One region of the Billgrantia antri genome, then DNA from elsewhere that is predicted to be linked to it. Evidence: predicted binding sites of a transcription regulator. Region 1 holds the regulator's gene; each other region holds the start of a gene.
What was found. The regulator sigma-54, encoded in region 1, starts transcription at its own class of promoters, with help from an activator protein. The targets are predictions, from matches to a motif close to TGGCACNNNNNTTGCTNT.
Positions count from the first base shown of each region.

Region 1 (5,923 bases):
GGCGAGTGGTGGTGACCGGCATGGGCAAGTCGGGGCACGTTGCCGGCAAGATCGCCGCCACGCTCGCCAGCACGGGCACGCCGGCCTTCTTCGTGCATCCCGGCGAGGCCAGCCATGGCGATCTGGGCATGATCACGCCGGGCGATGTGGTACTGGCCCTGTCGAACTCCGGCGAGACCGCCGAAGTCACCGCACTGCTGCCGCTGCTCAAGCGTATCGGCACCCCGCTGATCAGCATGACCGGACGCCCCGAATCGACCCTAGCCCGCCATGCCGATGCGCATCTCGATGCCGGCGTCGAGCGCGAGGCGTGCCCGCTGGACCTGGCTCCTACGGCCTCGACCACCGCCGCCCTGGCACTGGGCGATGCACTGGCCGTGGCCCTGCTCGAGGCGCGCGGCTTCACCGCCGAAGACTTTGCCCTGTCGCACCCCGGCGGCAGCCTGGGCAAGCGCCTGCTGCTGCGTGTCAGCGATTTGATGCATCAGGGCGAGCGATTGCCCAGCGTGCCCCTGGGCAGCCCCTTGCGTGACGCCCTGCTCGAGATTACCCGTCAAGGGCTCGGCTTCACCTGTGTCGTCGACGAGCAGAATCGCCTGATCGGTGTCTATACCGATGGCGACCTGCGTCGCACGCTCGACCAGCACCAAGACCTCAGCCAGTTGACGGTGGACGACGTCATGACCCGTCCCGGCAAGCGCATCGCCCCTGATGTGCTGGCCGCCGAAGCGGTGCGCATGATGGAGGACAACCTGATAACGGCGCTTGCCGTCGTTGACGAAGCAGGCCACCCAATCGGCGCCCTGCACATGCACGACCTGCTGCGAAGCGGCGTGATCTGACATTACCCTGACCAAGGAGAGCCCATGGCTCTGGCCAGCTCCACCCTCGACCCGCACCTCATCGATCGCCTGCGCAGGATTCGCCTGCTGGCGCTGGACGTGGATGGCGTACTCACCGACGGCCGCCTCTACTTCCAGGCCGACGGCGTAGAGATCAAGGCGTTTCACACCCAGGACGGCCTGGGCCTCAAGCTGCTGCGGCGCGCCGGCCTGCAGGTGGCCTTCCTGACCGGACGCGAGTCGCCGATGGTCAGTCACCGCGCCGCTGCCCTGGGCATCGACCATGTCTACCAGAGCTGCGAGGACAAGCTTGCCACCCTGCGCGAGCTGTGCACGCGCAAGGGTATCGAACTCGAACAGGTGGCCTACTGCGGCGACGACCTGCCCGACCTGGCCGCCATCCAGCGCGCCGGGGTTGGCATCACCGTCCCCAACACGCCGGTCTATATACGCGACATGGCCGACTACGTTACCGAACGCAGCGGCGGGCATGGCGCGGTGCGCGAGATCTGCGACCTGCTGCTCGAAGCGCAGGGGCATCGTGACGCGCTGATCGACACCTACCTCCACGGCAAGCGTTGAGGCCAACGGATATGCTGCGCCGGCTACCGCGCCCCTCGTTCCGTGCCTGGCTGTTCCTGCTGCTTCTGCTGCTCGGCGGCCTGATCGCCTGGCTGGATCCCTGGCAGGCCCCGGCACCCGGGCCGGTGCCCAGCGACGAGGCGGGCGAGCCCGACTATTTCCTTGAGCAGGCCCAGTTGACCCGCTTCGATGCCACCGGCCGCGCTCACCAGCGCCTGGAGAGCCCACGACTCGTCCATACCCCCCATGACGACGTCACCCGAGCCGTCGAGCCAGAGGCCCATCTGATCGACCGCGAGGGCCGACTGTGGGTGGCAAGCGGCACGGAAGGCCGCCTCGGCCCGGGCGGCAATCCGCTGACGCTCACCGGCGACGCCCGCCTGCTTGCCCCCGAGGAACGCTGGCAGCTCGACACCGAGACCCTGCACTTCGACGCCGACACGGGACACGCCTGGAGCGACACGCCTGCCCTGCTGCAGCAGCCACCACAGCGTATGCGCGGCGAACGTTTCGACGCCTGGATCCATGACAATCGGGCACGTTTGACCGACAATGTGCGCGGCCACCATGTGCCCGAAGGCACCCAGACGGACCAGGCCGACGCCGTCAACCTAGAGGATTTCACGCCATGACGCGATACAGGCTCCCGACCCTATGCCGGCCTCTCATCCTGATGCTGGCTGGTGCGGCGCTGCTCAGCCTGGCGGGCATGGATTCGGTCGTGGCACAGCAGCGCGACGCCGAACAGCCCATCGAGGTCGCGGCCGATCGACTCGAGCTCGACGACCAGGCCGGCACGGCGGTTTACACCGGTGATGTCGATATTCGTCAGGGCAGCATGCAGCTGACCGGTGACCGGGTCGAGTTCCAGCGCAATGAAGCCGGCGAGCTCTCGCGCGCCACAGCCTACGGTGAACGCGCCTACATCGAGCAGCAGCCCGATCCGGAGCAACCGGTCGTTCGCGGCTGGGGACGCAAGATCATCTACCATGTCGCCGAACGGCGAGTGGAACTGATCGACCGCGCCGAACTGCATCAGGGCGGCGACACCTTCGAAGGTGGCTATCTCGAATATTTCCTCGATCGCCGTGTCGTTCAGGCCCGCGCCCAGAGCGAGGGCGTCGAAGGCAGCCAGCGCATACGCATGACGCTGCAGCCGGAGCGCTGAGATGTCGATGAAGACCCTACATGCCCGGCATTTGGCCAAGAGCTACAAGCGCCGACGCGTGGTGCACGACATCAGCATCTCGATCGAGCAGGGCTGCGTGGTGGGCCTGCTCGGACCCAACGGGGCCGGCAAGACCACCTCGTTCTACATGATCGTCGGGCTGATAAAGGCCGATGCCGGCGACGTCTACATCGACGACCTGGATCTCTCCCACAGCGCCATGCACGAGCGCGCTCGCGCCGGTATCGGCTACCTGCCCCAGGAAGCCTCGATCTTTCGCAAGCTGTCGGTGGCCGACAACATCATGGCCATCCTCGAGACACGACGGGATCTCGACCGTCGTGGGCGACAGGCGAGGCTCGAGCAACTGCTGGAGGACTTCCACGTTACCCACATCCGCGACAACCTCGGCATGAGCCTGTCCGGTGGTGAGCGGCGACGCGTCGAGATCGCCCGGGCACTGGCCACCGAGCCGGCCTTCATTCTGCTCGATGAGCCCTTTGCCGGGGTCGATCCGATCTCGGTGGGGGAAATCAAGGGCATCATTCGCCAGCTCAAGGCACGTGATATCGGCGTACTGATCACTGATCACAACGTACGCGAAACGCTGGACATCTGCGACTCGGCCTATATCGTCGGCGACGGCCAGATCATCGCCGAAGGCGATGCCGAGGCCATTCTGGCCAACCGACGGGTCCGCGAGGTTTACCTCGGCGAGGACTTTCGTCTGTAGCTCACTCTGTCGCATTATGCAAGCCCCTAGACTGCATTAAAACATTCTAATCAGGGATAAAAACCCTTACTGGCATACATATTGCAGTCAACTCTCTTGCAAGTCGTGACCTTCCCGTCTAGGGTAGAGCTTTTCCGGCAGATGAGCGCCTACCTCTCATGGCCATGAAAGCATCCCTGCAACTGCGTGTCGGCACCCAGCTGACCATGACTCCCCAGCTGCAGCAGGCGATAGCCCTGCTGCAGCTTTCGACGCTCGACCTGCGCCAGGAGATCCAGCAGGCACTGGAATCCAACCCCATGCTGGAACTCGACGACGGCTTCGGTGAGCAGGCCGTCAGCGATACCCCAAGCGATGACTGGGCCAGCGAGATACCCAGCGAACTCTCCACCGACAGCGACTGGTCGGATACCTACCCCGATCACGGCACGAGTTCCGGTGGCATTACCGGCGAAGGCCCCGACTTCGAGCGCCAGGCCTCGGCGCAGACCCTGACCGGCCATTTGATCTGGCAATTGGCGATGACCGATCTGAGCGATCGCCAGCGCCTTATCGCCGAGAGCCTGATCGACGCCGTCGATGCCACCGGCTACCTGGCGCAACCCCTGGAGGAGATTCGCGACGGCCTGCGCCGGCAAGGCCTGGAGGGCCTGCCGACCCGGGAGGTCGAGCAGGTCCTGCTGCGCCTGCAACAGTTCGAACCGACCGGCGTGTTCGCCCGCGACCTGCGCGAGTGCCTGATGCTGCAGTTGGCCGCGATGCCCGATGACACGCCGCTGCTGCCCCAGACCCGCCGCCTGGTACGCCAGTTCCTCGAGGCCCTGGCCGCCGACGATCGTCGCCTGCTGAAGCGCCGCCTAGGGCTTGACGACGAATCTCTGGATCAGGTCATCGCCCTGGTTCGCTCGTTGGACCCCCGTCCCGGAAGCGCCTATGCCGAGGTCGGCAGTAGCTACGTCACCCCGGACCTAGTTGCTTACCATGACGAATCCGGCTGGCGCGTGGAACTTAACGCCGAGGCACTGCCACGTCTGCGTATCCAGCCCGACTACGTCGCCCTGGTACGGCGCGCGGACAAGAGCCAGGACAACCAGTTTCTCAAGGATCACCTGCAGGAAGCGCGCTGGCTGATGAAAAGCCTTGCCAGCCGCAACGACACCCTGCTGCGGGTGGGGCGAGAGATCATGGCACGCCAGATCGAGTTTCTCGAACAGGGCGAGGAGGGCATGAAGCCGCTGGTACTGGCCGACATCGCCCAGGCCGTCGAGATGCATGAGTCGACCATTTCGCGGGTGACGACGCAGAAGTTCATCCATACCCCCCGCGGGGTCTTCGAACTGAAGTACTTCTTCTCCAGCCATGTCGGCGGAAACGGTGACGGTGACGTGCATTCCAGCACGGCGATTCGCGCCCGCATCCGCAAGCTGATCGCCGATGAACCGCCGCGCAAGCCGCTCTCCGACAGCCGCTTGGTGGAGCTGCTGGGCGAGGATGGCATCCAGGTCGCTCGCCGCACGGTGGCCAAATATCGCGAAGCCCTGGGCATCCCCTCTTCGAGCGAACGCAAGCGTTTTCGCTGATACCGCGACGCAATGCTGATCCCCGGCAAACCCGCCATTCGAAGGGGTATGCAGGGCAGTAAAAAGGGTTACAATCGAGCTACCACCCGAAGGACGAAGGAGCTTGTCATGCAAGTCAACATCACCGGCCATCATGTTGAGCTGACCGATTCACTGCGTGACTACGTGAGCGAGAAGCTGAACCGCGTCCAGCGACACTACGACAACATCACCAACGTGCAGGTCACGCTCTCGATCGAGAAGGAGCGTCAGCAGGCCGCCTGCACGCTGCATGCCGCCGGCGCCGACCTTCACGCCGAAGCCTCCGATCAAGACATGTACGCCGCCATCGATGCGCTGACCGACAAGCTCGATCGTCAACTGGTCAAACACAAGGAAAAAGCCCAGGCTCGCGCCCAGGGCGCCGGCATTCGCTGAGTTGCCATGACACTGGAAACCATCCTGCCCCCGGAGCGAGCGCTGTTCGATGTTCCGGGAGGCAGCAAGAAGAGGGTGCTGGAGTTCTTCAGCACCTTCATTGCGCAGAACACTCCGAGCCTCGACAGTCAGGAGGTCTTCGGCAGGCTAGTCGGTCGCGAGAGGCTGGGCAGCACCGGCATCGGCAATGGCGTGGCAATCCCCCATGCCCGAAGCCCGCACTGTCACAGCCCGGTGGCGGCGTTTCTCAAGCTGGCCGAGCCGATCGACTTCGATGCCATCGACGGCGAGCCGGTCGACCTGGTCTTCGTGCTGCTGGTCCCCGAAGAGGCCGACGATACGCACCTGTCGCTGCTGAGCCAGGTAGCCGGCGTGATGAACGATGCCGAGACGCGCGCCCAGCTGCGAAAATGCGCTAGCCAGCGCGAACTCCACGAGCGCCTTATCGAAGCGATTCGACGACAGTCCTCGGGCTGAATTGAACGATTCACCGTTTCGGCCAGCCCTGATCAGGAGACCCCTCATGCAGCTTGTGATCATCAGCGGCCGCTCCGGCTCCGGCAAGTCGATCGCACTGCAGGCGCTCGAGGACATCGGCTAC
Region 1 covers NZ_CP053383.1:2,984,674-2,990,596, forward strand. Annotated here, with positions in the region: gene HNO53_RS13870 (KpsF/GutQ family sugar-phosphate isomerase) at 1-842, shown strand, start outside; gene HNO53_RS13875 (KdsC family phosphatase) at 867-1,424, shown strand; gene lptC (LPS export ABC transporter periplasmic protein LptC) at 1,436-2,056, shown strand; gene lptA (lipopolysaccharide transport periplasmic protein LptA) at 2,053-2,592, shown strand; gene lptB (LPS export ABC transporter ATP-binding protein) at 2,600-3,325, shown strand; gene HNO53_RS13895 (RNA polymerase factor sigma-54) at 3,484-4,905, shown strand; gene hpf (ribosome hibernation-promoting factor, HPF/YfiA family) at 5,014-5,322, shown strand; gene ptsN (PTS IIA-like nitrogen regulatory protein PtsN) at 5,329-5,799, shown strand; gene rapZ (RNase adapter RapZ) at 5,846-5,923, shown strand, end outside.

Region 2 (5,923 bases), 490 kb from region 1:
CATTACGGCCCCGGCCCAGGGTTCCAGCACCTGGTTGATGACGCCGAGCGACAGCCCCGCCACCAGGGTGCCCCACAGGTTGCCCACGCCGCCGAAGACCACCACCATGAAGGAGTCGATGATATAGTTCTGGCCCAGGTTGGGCCCCACGTTGGTGAGCTGGGACAGCGCCACGCCGGCCAGCCCCGCCACGCCGGAGCCCAGGGCGAAGGTCAGGATGTCGACCCGCGTGGCGCGAATGCCCATCGAACGCGCCATGGCGCGGTTCTGGGTCACCGCCCGCACCTCCAGCCCAAGCCGGGTGCGGCGCATGATCAGCACCAGTGCGGCGAACACCACCAGGGCGAAGCCAAGCACCACCATGCGGTTGAGCGTGAGAGAGAGCGCATCGTTGATGGCGATGGAGCCGCTCATCCACTCAGGCGTGATGACGGTGCGGTTGAGCGGCGAAATCACGGTACGCACCAGCTGCTGCAGGATCAGGCTGATACCGAAGGTCGCCAAGAGCGTCTCCAGCGGCCGACCTTTGAGGAACTGGATGACGCCGCGCTCGATGGCGATACCCGCCAGCGCCGCGACCAGGAAGCCGGCGGGAATCGCCAGGATCAACGCCAGCCCCGGCTGGCCCGGCAGCAGTTGCTGCATGGCCCAGGTGGTGTAGGCGCCGAGCATGATCAGCTCGCCATGCGCCATGTTGATCACGCCCATCACGCCGAAGGTGATCGCCAGGCCAATGGCGGCGAGTACCAGCACCGAGCCCAGCGACAGGCCGAAGTAGAGGGTCTCGACCGCGCGGTTGACCTTGAGCATCTGCTCGATGCTGTTCAACGCCTCGCGGGCGCCATCGACCAAGGCAGGATCGTCACTGTTGAGTACGCGATTGAGAGCGACCCGCACCCGGGGGTGCAGGCTGCCGCGCAGATCGTCTATCGCCGCGAACTCGCCCTGCTCCAGGCGGTAAATGGCCAGCGCCTGGATCAACCGCTCTTGCACCCTGGCATCCGGCTCCTCCTCGATCACCTCGGCCAGGGGGCCGGCCAGGTCGCCATCGACCTCGCCCAGCAGGCGCTCGGCCGAAGCGCGACGCAACCCGACATCGGCAGCATAGAGATCGACCACTGCGATGGCACTGCGCAGCTGGTTGCGCAGCGCGTTGTTGATGCCCATCCGCTCCAGGTCACGGCGCGACATCTCGCCCAACGCCTCGCCGGTCAGGGCGTCCTCGACCGGCCACTGGCGGCCCGAGTTGTCGAGCGCGACCACGAAGCGACCGTCGTCGGTGCGCTGCAGGCGGCCATCGAGCAAGGCTTGGAGCCAATCCCGTGCGCGGGGATCGTCGCTGCGCACGATGGCCTCGATGGCTTCGCCCTTGGCGGAAAACGACGACACGTCCAGCGCCTCGAGAAGCGCCTGTGCCGCTGTATCGTCGGCCCCTTCAGCCTCCTGCGCGGAGACGGGAGCGGTCAATGTAAGGCCAAGCACGAATGCGAGGGCCAGAACGAGAACCATCAGCCACGAGCCCCTCGTTGCAGCGTGCATGGGCTCGCTGTCTTCGGCAGCGCTGCCGGCCCTCGCCCCGACCGCCGCTGGCCCGGGCATGGGGGGATATCGCATTAGGGAATTCCTCGGGATCGGTAGAGAAGGCGCGCTCCCCCGCTGCATGGCAGCGGGGGCTATGCAGGTCTTACTCGGCAAGTGCCGCTTCGGCCTCTTCGGCGGCGGTGCTTCCGCCGCAGCTGCCGCTGGCCACGTTGAAGTTGCCGCACTCCATGGGCTTGCGCCAGTCGGAGATCAGGTCACGCGAGCCGGGCAGGTAGTCGGACCAGGCATCGCCTGCCACGGTGGAGGGGGTCTGCCAGACGATGTCGAACTGGCCGTTGTCCTGCACCTCGCCGATCAGCACCGGCTTGGTGATGTGATGGTTGGGCATCATCGCCGCATAGCCGCCGGTCAGATTGGGCACGGTCACGCCGATGATGGCGTCCTTGACCGTATCGACCTCGGTGGTGCCGGCCTTGCGCACCGCCTCGGCCCACATGTTGAAGCCGATGTAGTGCGCTTCCATGGGGTCGTTGGTTACCGCTTCCTCATCGCCGGTGTAGTCGATCCAGGCGTCGATGAAGTCGTAGTTGGCATCGCTATCCACGCTCATGAAGTAGTTCCATGCCGCCAGGTGACCGACCAGCGGGCCGGTATCGATGCCGGAGAGTTCCTGCTCGCCCACCGAAAAGGCAATGACCGGAATGTCGGCGGCATCGATGCCCTGGTTGGCCAGCTCGCGATAGAACGGCACGTTGGCATCACCGTTGATAGTCGATATCACCGCGGTCTTCTTGCCCTCGCTGCCGAAGCGGCGCACCTCGGCGACGATGTTCTGCCAGTCGGAGTGACCGAATGGCGTGTAGTTGATCATGATGTCCTCATCGGCGATGCCGTGCTCCTCCTTGAGGAAGGCTTCGAGGATACGATTGGTCGTGCGTGGGTAGACGTAATCGGTGCCGAGCAGTGCGAAGCGTTCCACGCCCACTTCGTTGAGCAGATACTCCACCGCCGGTATGGCCTGTTGGTTGGGCGCCGCGCCGGTGTAGAAGACGTTCTCGGATGACTCCTCGCCCTCGTACTGCACCGGATAGAACAGCAGGCCATTGAGCTCCTCGAATACCGGCAGCACGGCCTTGCGCGACACCGAGGTCCAGTTGCCGAAGACCACGTCCACCTCATGCTGCTCAAGCAGCTCACGGGCACGCTCGGCGAACAGCGGCCAGTTGGAGGCCGGGTCGACCACCACCGCCTCGAGCTGACGTCCCAGCAGACCGCCCTGCTCGTTCTGCTGCGCGATCAGCATCTCGACGGTGTCCTTTAGGGTCGATTCGCTGATCGCCATGGTGCCGGACAGCGAGTGCAGGATACCCACCTTGATGGGCTCTTGCTGGGCCACGGCGTGGCTGGCGAAGCCAAGGGCGGCAACCGACAGCAGCGCTGCGGCGGTAGAACGAAGCGGATAAGGCATGATGCGACGGGAAGCGTTCACTCGAACCTCCTTGCGCCCTCCTGCGGGAGGGACTTGTTGTGAAGTTCATGCACGACCGGTAGTGGCCGTGCAGCACTAGGCTTCCTGTCTATGCAACGCTTGCGCCATCGTGCGACAAAATCCGAAGAACGCTTTTCCTACAATCGATTACGCTTGGCTTGCTCGTGCGGTCATCCGCCTGGCGCACCGCAGCCGTGCATGGAAAGAAACGAGGTTGCGCTGCTAAGGAACGCCTGCACCGCTCGCAGGCACCAAGCCGGTGCATGCCCCCTCCCTGAACGCAAACAGGGGCGCCGATCGCTCGGCGCCCCTGGTGACGGCTGGATACTGGCCCGGTCATCTCTTCCCGGGACGACACCTAGGTCTCAATCGCCCTCCGGATTGCCAGCCGCAGCGGCGGTCGTCACCTTCATGCGGCGACGCAGGATGGGCCCGACGATATAGGGCAGGATCAGGCCCAGGCCGGCGAACACCCACAGCCCGATGGCCAGGCCGCTTCCCCACAGGATGCTCCAGTCGCCGTCGGAAATGCCCATGGCGTGACTGAGGTTCTTCTCCATCTCCGGCCCCAGCAGCAGGCCGAGGATGATCGGCACCAGCGGAATATCCAACTTGCGCAGTACATAGCCGGCAACCCCGAAGGCCACCATGAAGTAGAGGTCGAAAGTGGTATTGCTGATCGAGTAGATACCCACGAAGGCAATCATCGTCACGCATGGCAGCAGGAACATCGGCGGCACCGACAACAGCTTGACGAAGATGCCCACCAGCGGGATGTTGAGTATCAGCAGCAGGAAGTTGCCGATCAGAAGTGCCGCGATCACGCCCCAGACGATGTCGGCGTTCTGAGTGAACATCAATGGCCCGGGGGTGATATTGAGCGAGATCAGCAGCGCCAGCAGCACCGCGGTAGTGCCGCTTCCCGGCACGCCCAGCGTCAGCATGGGCACCAGGGCACCGCTCGAGGCACCGTTATTGCCAGCCTCGGGGCCGGCCACACCGCGCGGGTCGCCCTCGCCGAAGTAGCCTTTCTTGCCCACTGCTTTTTTCTCCAGCGTATAGCCGATGAAGCTGCCCAGCGAGGCCCCGGCACCGGGCAGCACGCCCGCAATGAAGCCGAGGACGCCGCCTCGCAGGCTCGACGGCAGGATGTTGCGAATGTCGGCCCAGGAGAGCTTGAGCTTGTTGACGACCATCTTTGCCTTGCCGCCGCCGGCTCGCTCCTCGATGAAGAAAAGCAGCTCCGAAATGGCGAACAACCCGACGATGGCGATGATGAAGTCGATGCCCTCGTAAAGTTCCAGGGTGCCGAAGGTATAGCGCTGCACGCCGGTACTGTCGATACCCACGGTGGCCACCATCAGCCCGAGGCAGGCCGCCACCACCGTCTTGACGGGGTTCTTGCCGGTGATGCCGCCCAGCGTGGCAAAGGCCAGCAGGAACAACGCAAAGTACTCGGCGGGCCCGAAGGTCAGGGCGAAGCGTGCCAGCACCGGCGCCAGCAGGATCAGGCCCACGGTGGCAACCAGACTGCCAATGAAGGAGGCGATAGCGGAGATCGCCAGCGCCTCGGCGGCCTTGCCCTGCTGGGCCATGGGGTAGCCGTCGAGACAGGTCATCATGGCCGGCTCGTCGCCGGGAATATTCAGCAGAATCGACGAGATGCGCCCGCCGTACATGGCCCCGGCGTAGACCGCCGTAAGCATGATCAACGCGGTTTCCGGGGCCAGTCCCAGAGAGAAGGCCAGCGGTATCAGGATGGCCACGCCATTGGCCGGTCCCAGGCCCGGCAGCGCACCGATCAGGGTCCCGAGAAAGGCGCCCAGCAGGGCGAACATCAGGTTGTGCGGGGCGAGCGCCACCCCGAAGCCATCGATCAGAAAGCCAAGGGTTTCCATCAGCTCACCTCCAGAAACGAGAGCAGGCCCAGCGGTAGCGCGAGATCAAGAGCGAAGCTGAACAGCAGGAAGACCACAACGCCCGCTACCGCTCCGACCAGATAGGCACGCAGTGGCGCGGCGCCCATGCGCCAGCACAGGGTTCCGACGGCCAGCGTGGTGCTGATGATGAAGCCCAGCGGCTCGAGCAGCATGGCATAGAGCACCAGCACGATAACGGCAACGATCAGCTCGACGCCGGTACGGCTCCAGGGCCAGGCGTTATCCGGGTCGGGTCGCACGATCAGGTAGAGGCTAGAAAGCCCCAGCACCACGGCCAGCAATGTAGGAAAGGTATCGGGCCCGATCGACTCGGACCCACCGAACGGTTCGGGAAACTGGCTGGCGCCCCAGCCGTACGCGACGGCCAGGACGATCAGCAGAATACCGAAAATGCGGTCGTTGAATGCCATTACTGAATCAACCCGATGTCCTTGGAGAGCGTCTCGATGTCGTCAATCTGGTTCTTGACGAATGTCTCGAACTCACCGGCGCTCATATGGAACGGCATCAGACCGTTGTTGGTCATGATGTCCTGCCACTCCTGGCTCGCATAGATGGTATCCATGGCATCGACCCAGTACTGCTTGGCCTCGTCGGAGATGTCGGCCGGCATGTAGAAGCCGCGCCAGTTTGGCCCGACGGCATCGATACCCTGCTCCTTGGCGGTGGGAATATCGGCGAAATCGCCAGGCAGACGCTCGTCTGACAGCACCGCCAGCACGCGCAGGTCACCGGACTCCATGAAGCCCTGCGCCTCGCTGATGTCGCCGGTGAACGCATCCACGTGCCCGCCAACAACCTGGGTCATGGCCTCGCCACCGTTGTTGTAGGAGAGATAGGGAATGCGCGGCAACTCGTCGACACCGGCCGCATCCGCCGCGATCAGCACCTTGAGGTGGTCCCAGCCGCCCTTGGCGCTACCGCCGGCGAACTTGACGCTGCGCGGGTCTTC
Region 2 covers NZ_CP053383.1:2,498,874-2,504,796, forward strand. Annotated here, with positions in the region: gene urtB (urea ABC transporter permease subunit UrtB) at 1-1,509, opposite strand, end outside; gene urtA (urea ABC transporter substrate-binding protein) at 1,685-3,010, opposite strand; gene HNO53_RS11660 (tripartite tricarboxylate transporter permease) at 3,397-4,929, opposite strand; gene HNO53_RS11665 (tripartite tricarboxylate transporter TctB family protein) at 4,929-5,381, opposite strand; gene HNO53_RS11670 (Bug family tripartite tricarboxylate transporter substrate binding protein) at 5,381-5,923, opposite strand, start outside.
Region 2: a site for sigma-54 is predicted at 3,121-3,138, ahead of urtA (urea ABC transporter substrate-binding protein). Genes of this name have one in related genera too.

Region 3 (5,923 bases), 1.7 Mb from region 1:
AGACCACTTCCACCTGCTCCTTGGTCTTCTTGCCCGACTGGATCACATTGCGGAAGTAGCGATGCGAGAACGACGGCTCGATGCCGTTGGAGGCATTGTTGCCCAGCGACAGCGAGATGGTGCCGGTCGGCGCGATGGAGCTGTGGTGGGTAAAGCGCGCACCGTGTTCGGCGAGTGCCGCGACCAGCTCCGGCTCGACCTCGGCGACCTTCTGCATGTAGCGGCTGTAGCGCGCGTGCAGGATGCGCCCCGGCACCTTGTCGCCGATCTCGTAGCCGTCCTTCGCCAGCTCAGGGCGCTCGCGCATCATCTTCGGCGTGATCTCGAAGTCCTCGGCGAGTATCGGCGCCATGCCCTTCTCGCGGGAGAGCTCCAGCGCCTGCTTCCAGCCCTCGAGCGCCAGGTTGCGGCTCACTTCCTCGGTGAAGGCCAGCGACTCGGGCGAGCCGTAGGGGATCTTGAGCATGGTCAGGGTCGAACCGAGGCCGAGGAAACCCATGCCGTGACGGCGCTTGGCTTCGATTTCGCGGCGCTGGCCCTCGAGCGGCAGACCGCTGATCTCGACCACGTTGTCGAGCATGCGGGTGAAGATCGCCACCACTTGGCGGTAGCGCTCCCAATCGAAGCGCGGCTTCTTGCCGAAGGGGTCGATGACGAAGCGGGTCAGGTTGACCGAACCGAGCAGGCAGGCGCCCTCCGGCGGAAGGGGCTGCTCGCCGCAGGGGTTGGTGGCGCGGATCTCCTCGCAGAACCAGTTGTTGTTCATGCGGTTGACCTGGTCGATCAGGATGAAGCCCGGCTCGGCGAAGTCGTAGGTGGAACGCATGATGGTGTCCCACAGTTCGCGCGCCTTGATCACCTCGACGACACGGCAGGCCACACGGCCCTCGGCATCGACGGTGTAGCCCTCTTCGATCACCGGCCAGTCGCGGTAGATCAAATCCTCGGGCTTGACGTCCTCCTTCTCACCGGCATGCAGCGGGAAGGCCAAGGGCCAGTCGGCATCGTTCTTCACCGCTTCCACGAACTCGTCGGTGATCAGCAGCGAGAGGTTGAACTGACGCAAGCGCCCGGCCTCGCGCTTGGCCTCGATGAAGCTCTTCACGTCGGGGTGGCCGACGTCGAAGGTGCCCATCTGGGCGCCGCGGCGACCACCCGCCGAGGCCACCGTGAAGCACATCTTGTCGTAGATATCCATGAACGCCAGCGGGCCGTTGGTGCCGGCGCCGGCACCGAAAACGAAGGCCCCCTTGTGGCGCAGGGTGGAGAACTCGTAGCCGATGCCGCAACCCGCCTTGAGCGTCATGCCGGCGTCCACCACCGAAGAGAGGATGTCGTGCATGGAGTCGCGGATGGTGCGCGAGACGGTGCAGTTGATCAGGCTCACCGCCGGCTTGTAGTCCTCGGCACCGGCGTTGGACATGATGCGCCCGGCGGGGATGGCACCGTTCTCCAGCGCCCAGCGGAACTTGGGCAGCCACTCATCGGCCTTGTCGCCTTCCACCGCGGCCAGGGCGCGCGCAACGCGGTCCCAGGTCGCCGCCACGTCCTTGTCGACGGGGCGTCCATGACGATCCTTGAGGCGATACTTGGAGTCCCAGATATCGCGTGAGGGCGCTTGCATAGGCACCTCGTTGGATGTCTTGACGGCCTTGGTGGAAGTACTCATGCAGGGATCTCCAGTAAGGGTCAAAAGTTCAAGTAATCAATGTTCCCGGCGCGCCATGCGTTCGAAGCGCGCCAGCCATTCGCCGAGTCGTCCCTGGGCCAGCCCCTCCTCGCGACCATCGAGCAGGTTCTTGACCATCAGCCCGAGCTCCGTGTCGCCCTCGATCACCAGCCGACGCTGGAAGAACAGCGCGTCGGGGTCCTCGCGCCGGGTCGCCAGGCACAGGAACTCGCGCCAGCCGCCACGGATGGTGGCTTCGCCCGTCTCCGGGCTGAGCCGGAAGCGCTCCGCTTCGAGGGTCAGCGTCAGCGCCACGCCCAGGTCCTCGATATGCAGGGCAATGCGCCGCCCCTCGAGCGCGTCGAACTCGCCCTCGGCCAAGGGTTCGGCGAAGGTGCGGTTGAGCAGCGGCTCGACCAGTTGTCTCTTCACCGCAAGCGGTACGCGGGGATCGATGGCACGAATCATTCGAGTCGGGGCCGGGGGGCGTGGCAAGCGCGACAGAGAAAGAGGAAGCATAGCGACTCTCCAGTGGAGCGAACCCATGGATTCGGTGCGGCCAGGTGGCCATGAAACCGATCATCCTAAGCTCGACGCCGCGCGCCTGCACTGATATGCGTCAAGCCTGTGCCAATGCCCCCGACCGGGGCCTTGGCTACCATATATAGCCAAGAAGTCCGGATCAAGCACCACATCTAGACTATATTTTTAACGCTAGCCCTTGCATTGCGATAACTATTTGATCCCCAAGCGACGCGCCAGCTTGTGCAGGTTGCTGGGATCAACGGCAAGCCTCCGGGCGGCATTCGCCCAGTTGTCGTCGCAGACCGCCAGGGCCTGGCGAATCGCCCGCCGCTGCGCGGCTTCGACCTGATGGCGCAGTGGCTCGCCGGTGCTCGTCTCAGCATGGGGGTGTTCGGTCGCATCACGACCGGCTTTCAACGTTTCGCCATGAGGCAGGTCGAGCCACTCCGGTTCCAGGGTGACGATGTCGTCGCGTCGAGCACCGTGACCCAGCGCCTTGATCGCCGCCCGGCTGATGACGTGCTCGAGCTCACGCACGTTGCCCGGCCAGTGGTAGCCCAGCAGCGCCGCCTCGGCTTCGCTGGAGAGTCGCAGGCTGCGAACGCCGAGCCGGGCACGGTTGATCTCGAGGAAGTGACCGGCCAGCACCAGCACATCGCTGTCGCGCTCGCGCAACGGCGGGATCACCACCGGATAGACCGAGAGGCGGTGATAGAGGTCGACACGGAAGTGGCCGTCACGCACACTCTCGGCCAATTGACGGTTGGTGGCAGCGATAATGCGCACATCGACTCGCCGCGGAGTGTCCTCCCCCAGGCGCTGCACCTCGCCGTTCTGCAGGGCTCGCAGCAGCTTGGCCTGGATCGGCAGCGGCAGCTCGCCCACCTCATCGAGGAACAGGGTGCCGCCGTCGGCAGCCTCGAAGCGTCCCGCCCGCTCCGCCGTGGCGCCGGAAAAAGCGCCCTTCACGTGGCCGAACAGCTCGCTCTCGGCCAGGGTCTCGGGCAGCGCTGCGCAGTTGACCTGCACCAGCGGCTGCTGTCGGCGCGGCGAACGCTGATGCAGGCGCCGTGCGAACAGCTCCTTGCCCACGCCGGTCTCCCCCATCAGCAGTACCGGCAGGTCCGACTCCGCCACCACGTCGAGCTCATGCAGCAGGCGCTGCAGCACCGCACTGTGGCCGAGGATCTCACTGCCCTCTCCCACTGCGACATGAGCCAGCGCATCCTGACGCGCCATGCGCAGCGCGCGCACCTCCTGCTCTAGGCGCGAAACCCGCACGGCTGCCTCGACCAGCAGCGCATAACGCTCCAGCAAGAGGCGGGACGCCTCGTCGAAGGTACCAGCCACCAGGGCGTCCAGCGTCAGCACGCCCCACGTCTCACCTTCGACATGCAGGCTGATGCCCATGCAGTCGTGCACGTGGAGCGGCTCCCCCGGCTGTTGCTCGACCAGGCCGTCGTAGGGGTCGGGCAGGGCCGAGTCCGACGGGAAAAGGGTCGAGCGGCGGCTGGCGAGTAGTGCCGCCAGGCGCGGGTGGCGAGCCACCTCGAAGCGTCGTCCCAGCGCTTCGCGTACCAGACCCTCCACCGCCACCGGCGCCAGCACGTCATCCTGCAACCGCAGCAGGCATACCGCGCCGCAGCGGAAGCTCTCACGCAGGGTACGTACCAGGCGCTGCAGGCGCACCACGCTGGGCAGGTCGGCGGCAAGGTCGGCGAGAAGCGAGTCGTCAAGCATGGTAGTTATCACCCTGGAAGGTAAAAATAACCTTACTCCAGCAAGGTGAAATTTACCATTTGAACGGCAAGTCATTGATAAACAAAACCCAGATAAGTGGCACGGCGATTGCTCTGTCTGAGAGACATTCAATGAGGTATGCCGTATGAACCTGCAGGAACAGACCGTTGGCCGCATCGCCCTATCGCTTCCCGGTGCGACTCGTATCTTCCATGCCCATCACATCGATTTCTGCTGTGGTGGCCGCATCAGCCTGAGCCAGGCCGCCGAGCGCGCCGGCCTGCATGTCGACAAGCTGGTCGCCGAACTCGAGGCGCTGCCAGCCGTCAGCAGCGAGCAGCGCGACTGGCGCGAAGCCAGCAACGACGAGCTGATCGACCACATCCTCACCCGCTATCACGACGTGCATCGTGAGCAACTCCCCGAGCTGATCCGCATGGCGCGCCGAGTCGAGCAGGTTCACGGTGAGAGAGACAGCTGCCCCAACGGGCTGGCCGACCTGCTGCTAGTGATTTATCAGGAAATGGAGAGCCACATGCAGAAGGAGGAGCAGATCCTGTTCCCCATGCTGCGCAACGGCATGGGTGCGCAGGCCCAGGGGCCGATCGCAGTGATGCGCCACGAGCACGACGATCATGGCGTGAACCTCGAGCAAGTGATGCGGCTGACCGATGACATCACCCCGCCCAAGGGCGCCTGCACTACTTGGCGGGCGCTCTACACCGGCCTGCGAGAGTTCCGTGAGGACCTGATGGAACACATCCATCTGGAGAACAACTTGCTGTTCGAACGGGCCAGTTGAGGAAGCACTGCACAACTGTCTGCGCTTCCTATACACACCCGCCGAAACGCATACGGCGCCCCGTGGGGCGCCGTTTGTTTGACTGCAACTCAAGCTCGTCAAACCGTACGTGAGTAGCGGTTCTCCTCGGGCTTGAGGTAGGCGTCGAAGGCCATCGCCATGTTGCGCATCATCAGCCGCCCTGCGGGCAGCACCTCGATCGCGCCGTCACTGATCGTCAGCAGGCCGTCGGCCTGCATCTCCTCGAGCTGTGCGAGCGCATCGGCGAAATAGTCGCGGAAAACGACGTCGTGGCGCGCCTCAATGGCGGCGAAATCGATGCGCCCATGGCACATCAAGGCGTTGATCACGTCGCGGCGCAGGCGGTCGTCGTCATTCAGCCGGTAGCCGCGCATCACCGGCAGCCGCCCCGCCTCGAGATGCGCCTGGTACTGGGCGGTCTCCTTGACGTTCTGGCTGTAGCTGTCGCCGACCTTGCCGATGGAGGTGATGCCCAGGCCGATCATGTCGCAGTCGGCGTGGGTGGAATAGCCCTGGAAGTTGCGCTGCAGGGTGCCGTTTTCCCTGGCCAAGCTCAGCTCGTCGTCGGGCAGGGCGAAGTGATCCATGCCGATGTAGACGTAGCCGGCCGCGGTCAGGCGGCGAATGGTCAATTCCAGCAGCTCCAACTTGCGCTCCGGCGGCGGCATGTCCTCGGGGCGGATCAGGCGCTGGGCCTTGAACAGCTCCGGCAGGTGGGCGTAGCTGTAGGCGGCGATGCGGTCGGGGCGCAGGGCGATGATCTTCGCCAGGGTGGCATCGAAGCTGGCCACCGTCTGCAGTGGCAGGCCGTAGATCAGATCGACACTGACCGACTGGAAGCCGGCCTCGCGGGCCGCCGCGACCAGCTCGACCACCTGCTCCTCGCTCTGCACGCGGTTGACCGCCTTCTGCACGTCGGGGTCGAAGTCCTGCACGCCGAAGCTCAGGCGGTTGAAGCCGAGCGCTTTCAGCTCATGGATCTGCTCTGGCGTGACCGTGCGAGGATCGACCTCCAGCGAGAACTCGCGCGCCTCGGGCTCGGCGAAGTGGAAGGCCTCGTCGAGGGCCGCCATCAGCTCGCCGAGCTGGGCATTGCTCAGGTAAGTGGGCGTGCCGCCGCCCAAGTGCAGCTGGGTCATGCGCCGCGTCTCGTCGAACAGCGCCCC
Region 3 covers NZ_CP053383.1:151,607-157,529, reverse strand. Annotated here, with positions in the region: gene HNO53_RS00730 (adenosylcobalamin-dependent ribonucleoside-diphosphate reductase) at 1-1,669, opposite strand, end outside; gene ubiT (ubiquinone anaerobic biosynthesis accessory factor UbiT) at 1,706-2,188, opposite strand; gene norR (nitric oxide reductase transcriptional regulator NorR) at 2,405-3,934, opposite strand; gene ytfE (iron-sulfur cluster repair protein YtfE) at 4,080-4,736, shown strand; gene hemN (oxygen-independent coproporphyrinogen III oxidase) at 4,835-5,923, opposite strand, start outside.
Region 3: a site for sigma-54 is predicted at 4,032-4,049, ahead of ytfE (iron-sulfur cluster repair protein YtfE). Genes of this name have one in related genera too.

Region 4 (5,923 bases), 1.9 Mb from region 1:
GTCGGGCTGAGCCAGGGCACGCTCCAGCACCCAGCGAATGGCGCGGTCGTCGTCGACCACCGCGACACGTGCGACATCAGTCATGGCGCCTCTCCAATGGAATAAGCAGACGAAATTCGGTATGGCCGGGGCGGGACTCGCACTCGATCAGCCCCTGGTGCTGATGCAGGATGCCCTGAGCAATGGACAGGCCCAGTCCGCTGCCGTCGGCGCGCCCCGATACCATCGGGTAGAAAAGGGTTTCCTGAAGGCTCTCGGGGACGCCGGGGCCGTTGTCGATCATTGCCACCTCGCAGACCAGGCGATGGCGCTCCGCGCCCAGGGTGAACTGACGGCGGGCCCGGGTGCGCAGCAGCAGGCTCGGCGCCTCGGTACCGGCCTCGGTCATCGCCTCCACGGCGTTGCGTGCCACATTGAGCACCGCCTGGATCATCTGCGCCTCGTCGCCGGGAAAATCCGGCAGGCTGGGGTCGTAGTCGCGCTCGATGGTCACCGCCGGGGTCTCGGCGAGCAGCAGGGTGCGCACCCGCTCCAGCACCTTGTGGATATTGAGCGGTTCGTGGCGCAGCAGCTTGTTCGGCCCCAGCATGCTGTCGACCAGGTCGCGCAGCCGATCGACCTCCTCGACGATGATGCGGGTGAACTCCTTCAGGGAAGGGTCATCGAGGTCGCGCTCCAGCAGTTGCGCCGCGCCACGGATCCCGCCCAGGGGGTTCTTGACCTCGTGCGCCAGCCCACGCGATAGCACCTTGATCGCCTCCTGGCGGTTGAGCAGGGCCTCCTCACGGGAGATGCGCAGCAGCCGGTCACGCGGTTCCATCTCTACCAGCAGCTCCACCGACGACAGCGGCGTCACCGTATAGTCGATCGTCACCACAGCGCCGCCGAGCAGCGCCAGCCTCACTTCGCGCTGGGTGTACGGGTGCTGATCGTCGCGCGCCTTGGCCAGCACCTCGCCCATGCCGTCGTCCTCGGCCAGCAACGTTGCCAGACCAAGCCCCTTCACCCGGCCCAGGCTGACCGCCAGCAGGGCTTCGGCCGCCGGATTCATCCAGCTCAACCGCAGCTCATCGTCGAGCAGCAGCACCGCGGTGGTGAGGTGTTCCATCAGGCGTCGATACATTTACCACCTTCCCCTCGGTGAATGCTGGAGCGCATGGGCAGCCCCTGCATCGTCATGGCGCATCGACGGAGATCGCCGCTGCACCGTCTCGATACCGGGCAGCGCCCGGGGCGGGACATGTCTATCTAGAAGCCAAGCAAGAAGCGCGCCAACCCCTCTCGGTACGGTATGGCGCCGTTTCGGGGCGACGATCCGACTCACTTATGCACTATAATGGTGCATGAGTGAAAAAACTGCCATGTCAGGGGGCATGGCTCCTTGCTCTCATGGTGCAGCCATCGACATGAGGGAAGCCGGAAGGTGAAAACCGCGTCAGTCGGCACGCTGCACGTACAGCGAGACCGGCGCGCTACGATGGCGCACTTGCCCCTGGGCGTCGAGCAGCTCTGCCTGCAGCACGTATTGCCCACGGTCGAGATTGGCCAGCATGAAGGCATGGGTATGCATGGGGGTCTGACTCACCCGGCCGTCGACCAGCAGTCGAACGCTGTGGTCGGGACGCAGCTCGGGCTCGATGGCCAGCTCCACTTGCAGGTTGCCGGCATAGCTCGCGGGAAGGTCCGCCCCATGCTGCGGCGAGCGGATACGAAAGGTGTCGTAGGGCATGAAGGGCTGGCCAGGCGGCTCGCCCATGCGTGGAGCTACGCCATCGACGCGCGGCGGTGCCGCCTGCCCTCCCTCGATGCCCGGTATCACGGTCAGCGGCGCCAGCTCGACCGGCTCGCCGCCACGACCGGGATCGTCGGTGAAGATCACGTTGCCCTGCGCATCGGTGGTGCGATAGATCGTCGTGGCCAGTGCGGCCTGAGCCAGTGCCAAGCCCAGCAGAATCAGCACGATCGCCTTGCCCATGAGGACTCTCCCTTGACGGCGACCCGCTCTTCGCTGACGGTCGTCCGGTGCCAGTGAACGTGTTTCCCCCGCGAACGTTTCGCATCCCAGTGTACGACAAAAAAGGGCCCCGCGATGCGGAGCCCCTGGTGGCAAACCGGTGGCAGGCCACCGGATGCGGCTGCTTAGCAGCTGTAGTACATGTCGAACTCGATCGGATGCGTGGTCATGCGGATACGCTCGACGTCTTCCATCTTCAGCTCGATGTAAGCATCGATCATGTCGTCGGTGAACACGCCGCCCTCGGTGAGGAAGGCACGATCCTTGTCCAGGGCTTCCAGCGCTTGATCCAGGCTGTGGGCCACGGTCGGCACTTTCTTGCCCTCTTCCGGCGGCAGGTCATAGAGGTTCTTGTCCATGGCATCGCCGGGGTGAATCTTGTTCTTGATGCCGTCGATACCGGCCATCAGCATCGCGGCGAAGCACAGGTAGGGGTTGGCGGTCGGGTCCGGGAAGCGAAGCTCGACGCGCTTGCCCTTGGGGCTCGCGGTATACGGAATGCGGATGGAGGCCGAGCGGTTGCGAGCACTGTAGGCCAGCATTACCGGCGCCTCGAAGCCCGGCACCAGACGCTTGTAGGAGTTGGTCGAGGCGTTGGCGAAGGCGTTCAGCGCACGCGCGTGCTTGATGATGCCGCCGATGTAGTACAGGGCCATTTCGGAGAGGCCGGCATACTGATCGCCCGCGAACTGGTTCTGACCATCTTTCCAGAACGACTGGTGCACGTGCATGCCGCTGCCGTTGTCGCCGACCAGCGGCTTGGGCATGAAGGTCGCGGTCTTGCCGTAGGCGTGGGCCACGTTGTGGATGACGTACTTCAGCTCCTGGACTTCGTCGGCCTTCTTCACCAGGGTGTTGAACTTGACGCCGATCTCGTTCTGACCGGCGTTGGCCACCTCGTGGTGGTGCACCTCGACGGTCTGGCCGATGGCTTCCAGGGTGTTGCACATGGCGCCGCGAATGTCATGGAAGCTGTCGACCGGGGGCACCGGGAAGTAGCCGCCCTTGACCCGCGGACGGTGCGCCAGGTTGCCGCCCTCGAGCTGGCGATCGGTGGCCCAGGCACCTTCCTCGGAGGTGATCTTGTACATGGCACCTTCGATATCGGCCTTCCAGTGCACTTCGTCGAAGATGAAGAACTCGGGCTCGGGACCGAAGAAGGCGGTGTCGCCCAGGCCGGTGGACTGCAGGTAGGCCTCGGCGCGCTTGGCGATGGAGCGCGGGTCGCGCTCGTAGCCCTGCATGGTAGCCGGCTCGATGATGTCGCAACGCAGCACCAGCGTGGCGTCCTCGGTGAACGGGTCGAGGAAGGCGGTACCGTCTTCGGGGCGCAGGATCATGTCGGACTCGTTGATGCCCTTCCAGCCGGAGATGGAGGAGCCGTCGAACATCTGGCCGTTCTCGAAGAATTCCTCATCGACGTCACGGGCCGGAATGGTGACGTGCTGTTCCTTGCCCCGTGTGTCGGTGAAGCGCAGGTCGACCCACTTCACATCATGTTCTTCGATCAGGGCGAGAGTCTTGGCTGACATTTGTGTCCTCCGTTGAGCTGTGGCTCGATTCGTTTGGCTGAAGTCCACTGGCGCTGGTGCGTCGCAGCGCCTGTTGTAACACGCTGTGGGCTGGCTGCCCACGTTCGCCATGCACAAGCATGGAGAGCTGTACCGACAAATGCAGGAGGCGTGCCAAACTTGCACCATCCAAGCTCATCAAAAAAATAACTTCTTGTTTTCAAGAAGAAATACTTTGCACCTCGCTTTATCTCACTGCACCAAGCGTGCTCGACGGAGACCTCGGCGGGCCGTTAGGAGGGAAAAAAGGCGCCATGATGGTGCAAGTGGCGCCTAGACGCACCGTAACAGTGCATGAAAGGACAGCGCGTTAGACGGTCTCGATCGACACGCGGGCCTGGCAGGCCCGCAGGCGCTCGAGCAGATCGGGCAACGCATCGCTGCCCAACTGCGGGTCGAAGCCGCCGATACGCTCGAACCATTCGCGTGCCACCCAGAAGGTATCCAGCGGAGAAGGCCGCTGGAGCAGCCACCACCAGCGCAGCCAGCTGTGACGCTGCACCGGCAGGACTGCCGCATCCCAGCCGTTGGCGAGTTCGAGATCGATCAACCGGTGGCTAAGCCAGTTGGCGGCACGACGATCTCCCAGCCCGGGAAAGAGCAGCACGTTGCCGCGGCTGGCAGCGACCGCGGCGTTGAACCGGCTGCCCAGGGTGGCGGAGCCGCACGATATCAGGATCGCCTGGTAGCGCTGGGCCAAGTCCGGCAGCCGGCGGTCCCCGGTGTCATCCACCAGCAGCAGCTCATACCCTCCCTGCCAATGCCGGGCGGCCTGCTCGAAGAGAACCAGGCTGCGCGGTAGCTTGGCTCCCGCAGCGCGTGCATCGAAAATGACACTGGCAAGGGTCATGTCAGCTCCACCGAGGCAGATAAGCACCCGACAGCCAATTGCGTTACGAACTGTGTAGATAAGTTTAGAAAAGTATCAAAAAAGTTCCCTTGCTGAATTTCCTCGCACCCGGCTGCCCCATTCCTGCCCGAGTCACCGGGAGGGGAACATGGTGCGAGCCGCCCAGGAATGATGGAGACCGCCACGCCCGGGACTGAGAAACACCTGATGATGCGGTAGAGCTATTCCCCTTCCCCGCTTACCTGTACAATGCGCCTCCACTCCCTACCCCGCGCCTAGGGTACGTCCTTTTCGATGTGTACATAGGTGCGCCCCTGTTGATGAGTCACACCTTATGAACACAGCTGTAACCCCCTCTCGCATCGAGAGTTTGCGCAATATTGCCATCATCGCTCACGTCGACCATGGCAAGACCACGCTGGTCGACAAGCTCTTGAGCCAGTCCGGCACGCTGGACCGCAAGGCCGAGGGTCAGGAGCGCATCATGGACTCCAACGACCAGGAGAAGGAGCGCGGCATCACCATCCTGGCCAAGAACACCGCGATCCGCTGGCAGGATGGCAACGGCCGCGACTTCCACATCAACATCGTCGACACCCCCGGACACGCCGACTTCGGCGGCGAGGTGGAGCGCGTGATGTCGATGGTCGACTCGGTACTGCTGCTGGTCGACGCCGTCGACGGCCCCATGCCGCAGACCCGTTTCGTTACCCAGAAGGCCTTCGCCCAAGGCCTCAAGCCGATCGTGGTGGTCAATAAGATCGACCGCCCCGGCGCTCGTCCCGACTGGGTCATCGACCAGATCTTCGACCTGTTCGACAACCTCGGTGCCACCGACGAGCAGCTCGACTTCCCGATCGTCTACTGCTCGGCGCTCAACGGCATCGCCGGCATGGATCCGGAGGCGCTGGCCGAGGACATGTCGCCCATGTTCCAAGCCATCGTCGACATCGTCGAGCCGCCGGCCGTTGAGCTCGACGGCCCGTTCCAGATGCAGATCTCGGCGCTGGACTACTCCAGCTACGTGGGCGTCATCGGCCTGGGTCGCATCAAGCGCGGCTCGGTCAAGCCCAACCAGCAGATCGCGGTGATCGGCACCGACGGCAAGACCCGCAAGGGCAAGGTCGGCCAGGTGATGACCCACCTGGGGCTGGAGCGCGTGCAGACCGAGCTCGCCACCGCCGGCGACATCGTCTGCATCACCGGCATCGACGAGCTCTCCATCTCCGACACCCTGTGCGACCCGGCCGCCGTCGAGGCGCTGCCGCCGCTGTCGGTGGACGAGCCCACCGTCTCCATGACCTTCCAGGTCAACGACTCGCCGTTCGCCGGCCGCGACGGCAAGTACGTCACCAGCCGCAACATCAAGGACCGCCTCGACCAGGAACTGATCCACAACGTGGCGCTGCGTGTCGAGCAGGGCGAGAGCCCGGAGAAGTTCAAGGTCTCCGGCCGCGGCGAGCTGCACCTCTCGGTGCTGATCGAGAC
Region 4 covers NZ_CP053383.1:346,400-352,322, reverse strand. Annotated here, with positions in the region: gene ntrC (nitrogen regulation protein NR(I)) at 1-84, opposite strand, end outside; gene glnL (nitrogen regulation protein NR(II)) at 77-1,123, opposite strand; gene HNO53_RS01635 (DUF4124 domain-containing protein) at 1,436-1,975, opposite strand; gene glnA (glutamate--ammonia ligase) at 2,140-3,546, opposite strand; gene HNO53_RS01625 (glycosyltransferase family protein) at 3,896-4,435, opposite strand; gene typA (translational GTPase TypA) at 4,770-5,923, shown strand, end outside.
Region 4: a site for sigma-54 is predicted at 3,685-3,702, ahead of glnA (glutamate--ammonia ligase). Genes of this name have one in related genera too.